One region of the Streptomyces sp. NPDC001219 genome, then DNA from elsewhere that is predicted to be linked to it. Evidence: riboswitches for the same ligand, from Rfam matches in the RefSeq annotation. Region 1 holds a riboswitch; each other region holds the start of a gene.

Region 1 (2,194 bases):
AGGAAACCGACAGTCAGGGCAGCCAGGACAGTCGTGATAGTCGTATCAATGAAGGCAGTAACGACGGTAACGGCAGTATCGGTAACGACGGTACGTCGGACGGCCGCGGTGGCAGACCCGCCCCGGCCCCTCTCATGCACGAAGGACGGTCAGGGGAATGACGCGGAGAATCACCGCCTGGTCCGAGATCGACAACGGCATCGTGCCGGTCGACGAGGGCGAGCTGTTCTACGAGACGGCCGGCTCGGGCCCCGCGGTGGTGCTGCTGCACGGCGGCATGCTCGACCAGCACATGTGGGACGAGCAGTTCACCTGGCTGGTCAACTCCGGCCTGCGCGCGATCCGTTACGACTTCCGCGGGCACGGCCTGTCCTCCACCGTGACCGGGGACTACGCCAACCACGACGACCTGTGCGCCCTGCTGGACTCACTCGACGTCTCCAGCGCCGTTCTCGTCGGCCTCTCCCACGGCGCACGGGTCGCGCTCGACACCGCCCTCGCCCACCCCGGCCGGGTGACGGCCCTCGCGCTGGCCTCACCGGGGATCAGTGGCCGGGCCTTCACCGACCCCTTCGTGCTGGAGCACATCAAGGAGCAGGTGGCGGCGATCGGCACACCGGACGGCGCGGAGTGGTATGTCGAGCACTTCCTGCGGATGTGGGTGGACGGGCCGCATCGTGAGCCGTCCGCGGTGCACCCGGGCTTCCGCGAACGGATGCGCGCCTCGGCAGCGGCCAATGTGGAGGTCCATGCCGACGGTATGGGTGCCGGTATACCCCTGGAGGTCGGCGCCGCCGACCGCCTCGGCGAGATCCGGGTGCCGACGGTCGTGCTCGACGGCGATCTCGACAGCAGGGACATCTCCGCCAACGCCCACGCGATAGCCCTGACCGTCCCCGGCGCCCGAAGAGTCCGCATACCGGGGGCGGCCCATATGGTCAATCTGGAGAACACCCCGCTCTTCGATCACGAACTGCACGCCTTCCTGTCGTCCCTGGACTACTGACCCACGGCGCACCGCTGCCCTCCGGAGGCGGCGAACCCCCACACCCCTCGTGCCTCCGGGGTGGCCGCTAGAGTGGCCGGGCCGTGGTGCTCGGGAATCCGGTGACGGACCTTGTGGTCCCAGTCCGGAGCGGCCCTCGCCACTGTGATCGGGAAGTTTCCACCCCTTCCGCGGGCGCCTGACGCGTCCGCGGCGCCACTGACCGCAGCCCGCGGCCGGGAAGGCGGGGGTGGAGACGGGCACCCTCCCCCAGGCTGCAAAGGGGCAGGGTGGTAACCCCAAGCCAGGAGACCGGCCACGGCATCTCACGAAGTGATCCACGAGGTGCTGGAGCGTGACCGTCCGGATGGCCCTGCCCACCAATACTCCCAAGTCCCCTGCCCCCGCCGCGTTCCGCTGGCGCCGGCAGGACACCCTCCGCACCGCGGGCCTGATGGCCGTCATAGCCGGGCTGCACGTCGTCGCCTTCGGCGTGCTCTTCCTGCTCGTGGTCCCGAACCACTACGCCGTCGGCAGCCAGGTCTTCGGCGTCGGGCTCGGCGTCACCGCGTACACCCTCGGCATGCGGCACGCCTTCGACGCCGACCACATCGCCGCGATCGACAACACCACCCGCAAGCTGATGGCCGACGGCAAGCGTCCGGTCTCGGTCGGCTTCTGGTTCGCCCTCGGCCACTCCAGCGTGGTCGTGGCGATGGCGGCCCTGGTGGCCGGCGGCGCCCAGCTCGCCGGCACCCTGCTCAACGACGAGTCCCGTACGCACCAGATCCTGGGCACCGTCGGCACCACGGTCTCGGGCACGTTCCTCTACCTCATCGCCGCCCTCAACCTCATCGCGCTGGCCGGGATCTGGCGGGTCTTCCGCGGGCTGCGCGACGGCCGCTACGACGAGGCCGAGCTGGAGCAGCGCCTCGACGCGCGCGGCTTCATGAACCGCTTCCTGGGGCGGTTCACCCGCTCCATCTCCCGGCCCGGCCAGATGTTCCCGCTCGGCTTCCTCTTCGGGCTCGGCTTCGACACCGCGACCGAGGTGACCCTGATGGTGATGGCGGGCAGCGGCGCCGCGGCGGGCCTGCCCTGGTACGCGATCCTGTGCCTGCCGCTGCTGTTCGCCGCCGGCATGAGCCTGTTCGACACCCTGGACGGCACCTTCATGAACTTCGCCTACCAGTGGGCGTTCGCCAACCC
Region 2 (2,194 bases), on a different contig from region 1:
GACCATCCACCACCTCGTCCAGATCGAGGCGCTTCTCCACCGAATGCAGGCCGGTCAGCCCGGCGCGGAGGGTGACCCGGGGCGGTGCGAGGAGCTTGCAGCAGTCCTCGTCCGGCAGCACGGAGATCTCCGCGGTGCCGATGGACCGGGCCTCGTCGATGATCTCCTGCTTCTCCCAGCCGACCAGCGGTCGCAGCACCGGCAGGGTTGCCGCCTCGTCGACGGCCGCCATGTTCGCCAGGGTCTGGCTGGCCACCTGCCCCAGGCTGTCACCGGTCACCAGAGCCTCCGCCCGGGTCCGGCCCGCCAGCGCGGAAGCGGCGCGGACCATCAGCCGTCGCTGGGCGACGACCTGGAGCCTGCCGGCCCCCGCGATGGCCAGCTGCTTCTGTGCGTGGCCGAGCGCGATGACATGCAGCCGCCCACCGGGCTGGTAGCGGTTGAGTTCACGGGCGAGGGCGTACGCCTTGTAGACCGAAGCGGCGTTCGTGTACGGAGCGCCGGTGAAGTGGACGAAGTCGCAGTGCAGTCCGCGGCGCATCGCCCGGTAGGCCGCCACGGGCGAGTCGTAACCGCCGGAGAGCAGTACCAGGGCGCGTCCGCTGGAGCCCACGGGCAGTCCGCTCGGTCCCTGGTGACGGCTCCAGGAGACGTAGCTCTCCTTGTGGTCGATCTCGACCGAGATCAGTACGTCCGGGTTGGAGAGGTTCACCGGCAGGGGGCCCAGGGCTTCCCGGACGCGGGCCCCGAGAAAGCGCTCGAACTGCGAGGAGGTCATCTCGAAGTTCTTGTTCCGCCGCTTGACCCGCACGGCGAAGCTGATTCCCGGCCGTTCCGTACGAGCGGCGGCCAGCGCCTCCACAGCCGTCTCGGTGATGTCCGACACGGTGCTCGGAACGCGCAGGGCAGGCTCCACCGAGTTGAACCCGATCACCCGGCGGGCGCGCTCCACGAGGTCCTCCAAGGGAACCTCGCCGCCGAGTACGGTCACGTTCTGGCCGGACTTGATCCATGTGGAACCGCCGATACCGCGCAGGGCGCCACGGAGGTTGTCGTGCAGCCGCTCGGTGAACACATGCCGGTTGCGGCCCTTGAGGAAGACCTCACCATGCTTGAGCAGGACACAGGGCCCGCTCGGGCGGGGTGCTCTGGGGGAGGGGATGGCGGGCATGCTCGGTTCGCCGGGCACGAAACTCTCCTTCGCGAGTCGTCGTGAGGGCCGGCGCCGGGCCGCGAACGGGGCGGGGGCCCGCCCGTCCCCGCTCTGCGCAGGGCTGGGTGGAACACACCACTCGCTCAGCGGTCCCGCTACCGGGACGCGTGGAACCGTGCGTGGTGATCGCACCCCGCACGAGCAGTGGCAGGTCTTCGGACTCGTGAGCACACCCCGGAGGACGGGACACCTACTGACCGTCGCTTCCCAGGTCACACGCGGGCCCAGTGCTTCATGACGGCGATCGTTCCCACTCACCGCTGCGAGGCAGTCCCGGATTCCCACCGGGTTCCCTCTTGCGACACCCCGCCTGGCGGGCGGGGCGAACCAGCTGCCGGTCCAGGGTAGACAAGGTGGCGGGCATTCAGTGAACCAGACCTTGGCTGTCCACTTTGGGCCGGGACGGCCGGTTCAAGAGGCTATTGGGTATTCTGAGGAAGAGGGCCGCTGACCCGTAGGTTCAGGGTCTGTACGTTGTGGGCGTTACGGCATCGAATACGCGCCTTACCGCACGTGCGGTTTTTCAGCACGCAGAATGTCCGGTATCGCGGAGCCTTTAACTTCCGCTGCTCGATGTGGGCGCTGGGCTGCTTAAGGTGCATCTCCAGCAGTTTTCCTCAACCACCATTTCTGTGGTGGAGAGTGAAAGAAGCTCGGCCTCCACAGTGGTGCAAGGACCGGCCGTCCAGGCGCGCAGACGTCCCACCGCCGCATCGAGCATGTAGACCGGTGCACAGGCACCCCTCGGGGCGAGCCTGGAGAGCGGCCCCTGCACGCGACGTTCACCAGAGTCGGCGTCAGATCCGGTGGGCATACTGCTTTCGCGCAGTGTAGGAGCGAGGAGGGGAGAGTGTGTTGGACGGGACGCCGGAATCACGTCATGGCCGTGGCTGGAGTGAGGCAGAGGACGCCACGCTCGTCGACGGCGTACGCGAGGGGTTGGACCAGCAGCAGCTCGCCGAGAGACTCGGCCGCTCTCCT
Region 3 (2,194 bases), on a different contig from region 1:
CCCGTCCATCCAAGTTCCCCAACGCACCCTCAGACCTCCCGCCCAACCAGCGGATGGCGATGCCGATGCGGGCGAGGTGGTGCTGGAGGGGCTGCAGGAGGACGCGGCGGCCGCCGAGATCGCGCGGGCGCAGATCTGGCAGTGGCTGCGGCACGGCGCGGTCGACCGGGACACGGTGCTCGGGTTCCTGGACGACGAACTCGCCGCGCTGGGCGCCGCGTACCCGTGGGCGCGGCTCGACGAGGTCCGTGCGCTGTTCGAACGGGTCGCCCTGGCCAGGGAGTTGCCGGCCTCCTTCACCCCGGAGGCCTACGCCCGGCACCTGGTGCGCCGCGCGGAGGTCACGGCATGAGCGCGGGCCGTACGGCCGGGCGCGGGTGCCACCCCTACGACCAGGGCTGAGGGGCCCTGGGTCGCCGCCGGGCTGAGGGGCCCGGCGGTTGCGGGGTACGGGCGCGGAACGGAGAGCGAGGCCGTTCCGCGCCCTGCCACGTCCGTGCCGCCCCTCACTCTCCGGTGTCTCATGTCACATTCCGGTATGTGGGCAGAGGTGTCCGATACGGGGGCCGCGTTCTACGCTGGCCGGGCAACAGGTTCGCCCCGTCCGCCAGACGGGCCGCGTCGTAAGAGGGAACCCGGTGGGAATCCGGGACTGCCCCGCAGCGGTGAGTGGGAACGAACGCCGTCATACGCACTGGATCACGCGTCCGGGAAGCGACGGCCAGTAGGTGCCCGCCGGAGGTCTCCGGCAGGCGCGCCCGCGAGTCCGAAGACCTGCCCGTTGCCCGTGTGCGCCCCCGCGTGCACGGACATCCCGGTGACCTCGAGGGCGGGTCGGCGTCATACCAGGCGGTCCCGTGCGTGCCAGACGCACCGTGCTTCCGCTGGGTGTCCGTCACCCCTTCGCGTACCTCGTTCCGTCCCCGGGACCATGACACGTATTCGCGAAGGAGAATTCCGTGACAGCGAAGCCCGCAGCCGCGGCAGCACGGGCCACCGTGTACGGCTACCCCCGCCAGGGACAGCACCGCGAACTGAAGAAGGCCATCGAGGGCTACTGGAAGGGCACGGTCGGCGCCGACGCCCTCCGGGAGACCGCCCGCACCCTCCGTCGTTCCCACTGGCAGCAGCTGGCCGGCGCCGGCCTCCACGAAGTGCCCACCGGTGACTTCTCGTACTACGACCATGTGCTGGACACCAGCGTCATGGTCGGTGCCGTCCCGGACCGCCACCGCGCCGCCGTCGCGGCCGACGCCCTCGACGGCTACTTCGCGATGGCGCGCGGCACGCAGGACGTGGCGCCGCTGGAGATGACCAAGTGGTTCGACACCAACTACCACTACCTGGTGCCCGAGCTGGGGCCGGACACCGTCTTCACCGCCGACTCCGGCAAGCAGGTCGCCGAGCTCAGGGAGGCCCTCACCCTCGGTCTCGCCGCCCGGCCGGTGCTCGTCGGGCCGGTCACCTACCTCCTGTTGTCGAAGCCCGCCCCCGGCGTGGCCGCCGACTTCGAGCCGCTGACGCTCCTGGACCGGCTGCTGCCGGTCTACGCGGAGGTCCTCGCCGACCTGCGCGCCGCCGGAGCCGAGTGGGTGCAGCTCGACGAGCCCGCCCTCGTCCAGGACCGCACCCCGGCCGAACTCAACGCCGCCGCGCGCGCCTACCGCGAGCTGGGCGGCCTCACCGACCGGCCGCAGCTCCTGGTCGCCTCGTACTTCGACCGGCTCGGCGACGCACTGCCCGTCCTGGCCAAGGCCCCGGTGGAGGGTCTGGCGCTCGACTTCACCGACGCGGCCGCGGCCAACCTCGACGCGCTGGCGGCGGTCGGCGGGCTGCCCGGCAAGCGCCTGGTGGCGGGCGTGGTCAACGGCCGCAATATCTGGATCAACGACCTGGAGAAGTCGCTGGCCACCCTCGGCACCCTGCTCGGCCTGGCCGAACGGGTCGACGTGGCCGCGTCCTGCTCACTGCTGCACGTGCCGCTGGACGCCGCCGTCGAGCGCGACATCGACCCGCAGATCGTGCGCTGGCTGGCCTTCGCCAAGCAGAAGACCGCGGAGCTGGTGACCCTGGCCCGGGGTCTGACGCGGGGCACCGACACCATCGCCGCCGAACTCGCCGCGAACCGCGCCGACCTGGCCTCCCGGGCCAACTCCGCCCTCACCCACGACCCGGCCGTCCGGGCGCGGGCCGC
Region 4 (2,194 bases), on a different contig from region 1:
CCGCCCGAGGAGTCGCCGTCCTTGTCGTCCTTCGCCGCTGCGGCGGCCGGCTTGGGGCCGGTGGCGTTGAGCGCGGCCACCAGGTCGGTGCCGCCGAAGGACCGCGGGTCGGTACCGGTGGCATGCGCGGCCAGCACCAGCTGCGCGTACGCGGCGGGCCCGCTCTGCTTCGCCCAGTCCGCCGCGTTCTTCTCCAGCCACTTCAGCGGCTTCGCGGCGGCGGCACCATGGCCACCGGCGGCCAGTGCCACCACGGCGTCGGCGGTGTTGCCGACGTCGGGCTGCTTCTCGGCGCCCGGCATCGCGGACAGCAGATGCTGCCCGTTCTTGTCGAGCTGCGCGACGAGATAGGCGGCGCCGCCCTCAGCGGCCTGCCCCAGGTCGCCCTTGCCCGCCTTGTCCGTCTTCTCGCCCCCGCCGTCCTTGCAGTCCAGCGGCTTGACCGGGCGGTCCGCACGGTCGTCGGCGGGCGCGACGACGAAGCCCTTGCCGAGCGCTCCGGTCGCGGCGGCCGCGGTGGCGTCGGCGTTCGGGGCGGCGCCCTTGAGCTGGAAGGTGAACGCGCCGCGCTCGCCCTCCTTCGCGTCGCAGCCCAGCTGGAAGGTGAGCAGCCCGTCGTCAGGGGTCTTGGCACCCTTCTTCGACGTCACGGACCCCGGCTTCTCGCCCGCCGCCGCGAGCGCGCCGATGACCACGGACGTGGAGTTGGCGTCGCTGGCCGAGCCGGGCACCGAGCTCCAGCCGCCGTCGTCGTTCTGCACCGACTTCAGCCAGCCCACGGCCTTCCGCACGGTGTCGCTCTGCCCGCCGAGCGCGGCCAGCGCCTGCACCGCGGCGGCCGTCTGGTTGGTGTCCCGCAGGGTCTTGGCGTCACAGGCCTTGCCGGGGTCGGCACGGAAGGCGCTGAACGAGCCGTCGGCGCACTGCTGCCCGACCAGCCAGCGCACGGCGGACCCCGCGGGCCGCAGCCCCACCGTGTCCTGCGCCAGCAGCGCCAGCGACTGCCGCCAGACCCCGTCGTACTGCGGGTCCTTGCTGCCGTGCAGGCCGTCCGGCAGCTTCTTCGGGGAAGTGGACGGGGCGGCGTCGGCGTACGCGGCGGGGGCAGCGGCCGCGCCCAGCACCACCGCGGCGGCCAGCGCCGTGGCGGTGCGGCGCGCCAGGAGGGCGACGGGGTGCGTCAGGGGGGCCTGGTGAGCCATGGAAGCCATGGAAGCCATGGGGGCCATCGGGTCGGTGCCTCTCGGGTCGGGTCGCGGCGGTCTACGCAGCCACGCTCGGCCGGCCGCCCGCGCACCGACCCCCTGGGGATCACGGGCGCGGTGGCACCGGGCTCAGCTCCGTATACCTCGACGGTGCCGCGCACCGGGCCGTCCCAGTGGCGGACGTTTCCGGTGGCGGGAGCCTTGGTCGTGCCCCCTCGGGTGCTCCGGCTCGTACGGCCGTCCCTGCCGGTCCAGCCGGCGCGGTACGGACGGGCCGTCCTCACGGTTGCGGGTCAGCGCCGGATTTCCACCGGCTTCCCCCGATCGGGTACGGATGAAGTTGTCCCGCACACCTTAACCGGCACCCGCCGGGCACTCGCTCGCACGTACGAGCCACGTCTGAGGGCGCGAGCCGGGGGCGGCCGCCCCCGAACGCCAACCCGAAGGCCCCACCGAACGCCGGGCCGATCCGCCCGCCCTCACACCGCCCGGTACCGCACCGGTTCGCTCCCCGGCACCGGCTCCGCGTGCCCCAGCTTCACCAGCCGGCGCAGATGGGCCTCGGCCTCCGAGACGGCGATGTTGCGGGACCCGTAAGGGATCTGCTCCCAGGGCCGGTTCCACTCCATGGCCACGGCGAGTTCCCAGACGGTGCGCGGTTCCCGGAGCAGGGCCCGCAGCCGGTCCAGCCGCTCCTGGTGGTGGGCGATCAGCGCGCGCACCCGGCCACCGGCGTCGGTGAAGGCGTGCTGGTGGGCGGGCAGCACCTCGGCGGGGCCGAGCCGGCCGACGCGTTCGAGGGAGTCGAGGTAGTCGCCGAGCGGGTCGGCGCCCTCCGCCCCGTGCGGGCCGGGCGGAACCCCTTCGCTGTCCGGGGCCTCGTACAGGCCGATGTGCGGCGTGATGCCGGGCAGCAGGTGGTCGCCGGAGAACAGCCGGCCGAAGCCGGGGGCCCGTGCCGAGGGGTGTGCCTCCTCCAGGTGGAGGCA

What was found. Region 1 has a riboswitch for cobalamin ahead of ACWC9R_RS01590 (HoxN/HupN/NixA family nickel/cobalt transporter). Riboswitches for the same ligand answer to the same signal wherever they lie in the genome.
Region 2: it holds a riboswitch for cobalamin, as region 1 does, so the genes downstream of both, thiI (tRNA uracil 4-sulfurtransferase ThiI) here and ACWC9R_RS01590 (HoxN/HupN/NixA family nickel/cobalt transporter) in region 1, are expected to answer to the same signal.
Region 3: it holds a riboswitch for cobalamin, as region 1 does, so the genes downstream of both, metE (5-methyltetrahydropteroyltriglutamate--homocysteine S-methyltransferase) here and ACWC9R_RS01590 (HoxN/HupN/NixA family nickel/cobalt transporter) in region 1, are expected to answer to the same signal.
Region 4: it holds a riboswitch for cobalamin, as region 1 does, so the genes downstream of both, ACWC9R_RS21675 (prenyltransferase/squalene oxidase repeat-containing protein) here and ACWC9R_RS01590 (HoxN/HupN/NixA family nickel/cobalt transporter) in region 1, are expected to answer to the same signal.

What each region holds. Positions count from the first base shown of each region.
Region 1 covers NZ_JBSFJF010000002.1:21,702-23,895, forward strand. The annotation lists gene ACWC9R_RS01580 (MarR family winged helix-turn-helix transcriptional regulator) at 1-161, shown strand, start outside; gene ACWC9R_RS01585 (alpha/beta fold hydrolase) at 158-1,006, shown strand; cobalamin riboswitch at 1,074-1,320, shown strand; partial or broken gene ACWC9R_RS01590 (HoxN/HupN/NixA family nickel/cobalt transporter) at 1,319-2,194, shown strand, end outside.
Region 2 covers NZ_JBSFJF010000019.1:129,039-131,232, forward strand. The annotation lists gene thiI (tRNA uracil 4-sulfurtransferase ThiI) at 1-1,171, opposite strand, end outside; cobalamin riboswitch at 1,343-1,561, opposite strand.
Region 3 covers NZ_JBSFJF010000006.1:96,585-98,778, reverse strand. The annotation lists partial or broken gene ACWC9R_RS05685 (malate synthase A) at 71-352, shown strand; cobalamin riboswitch at 575-796, shown strand; gene metE (5-methyltetrahydropteroyltriglutamate--homocysteine S-methyltransferase) at 960-2,194, shown strand, end outside.
Region 4 covers NZ_JBSFJF010000033.1:75,721-77,914, reverse strand. The annotation lists gene ACWC9R_RS21675 (prenyltransferase/squalene oxidase repeat-containing protein) at 1-1,220, opposite strand, end outside; cobalamin riboswitch at 1,456-1,577, opposite strand; gene ACWC9R_RS21670 (MBL fold metallo-hydrolase) at 1,685-2,194, opposite strand, start outside.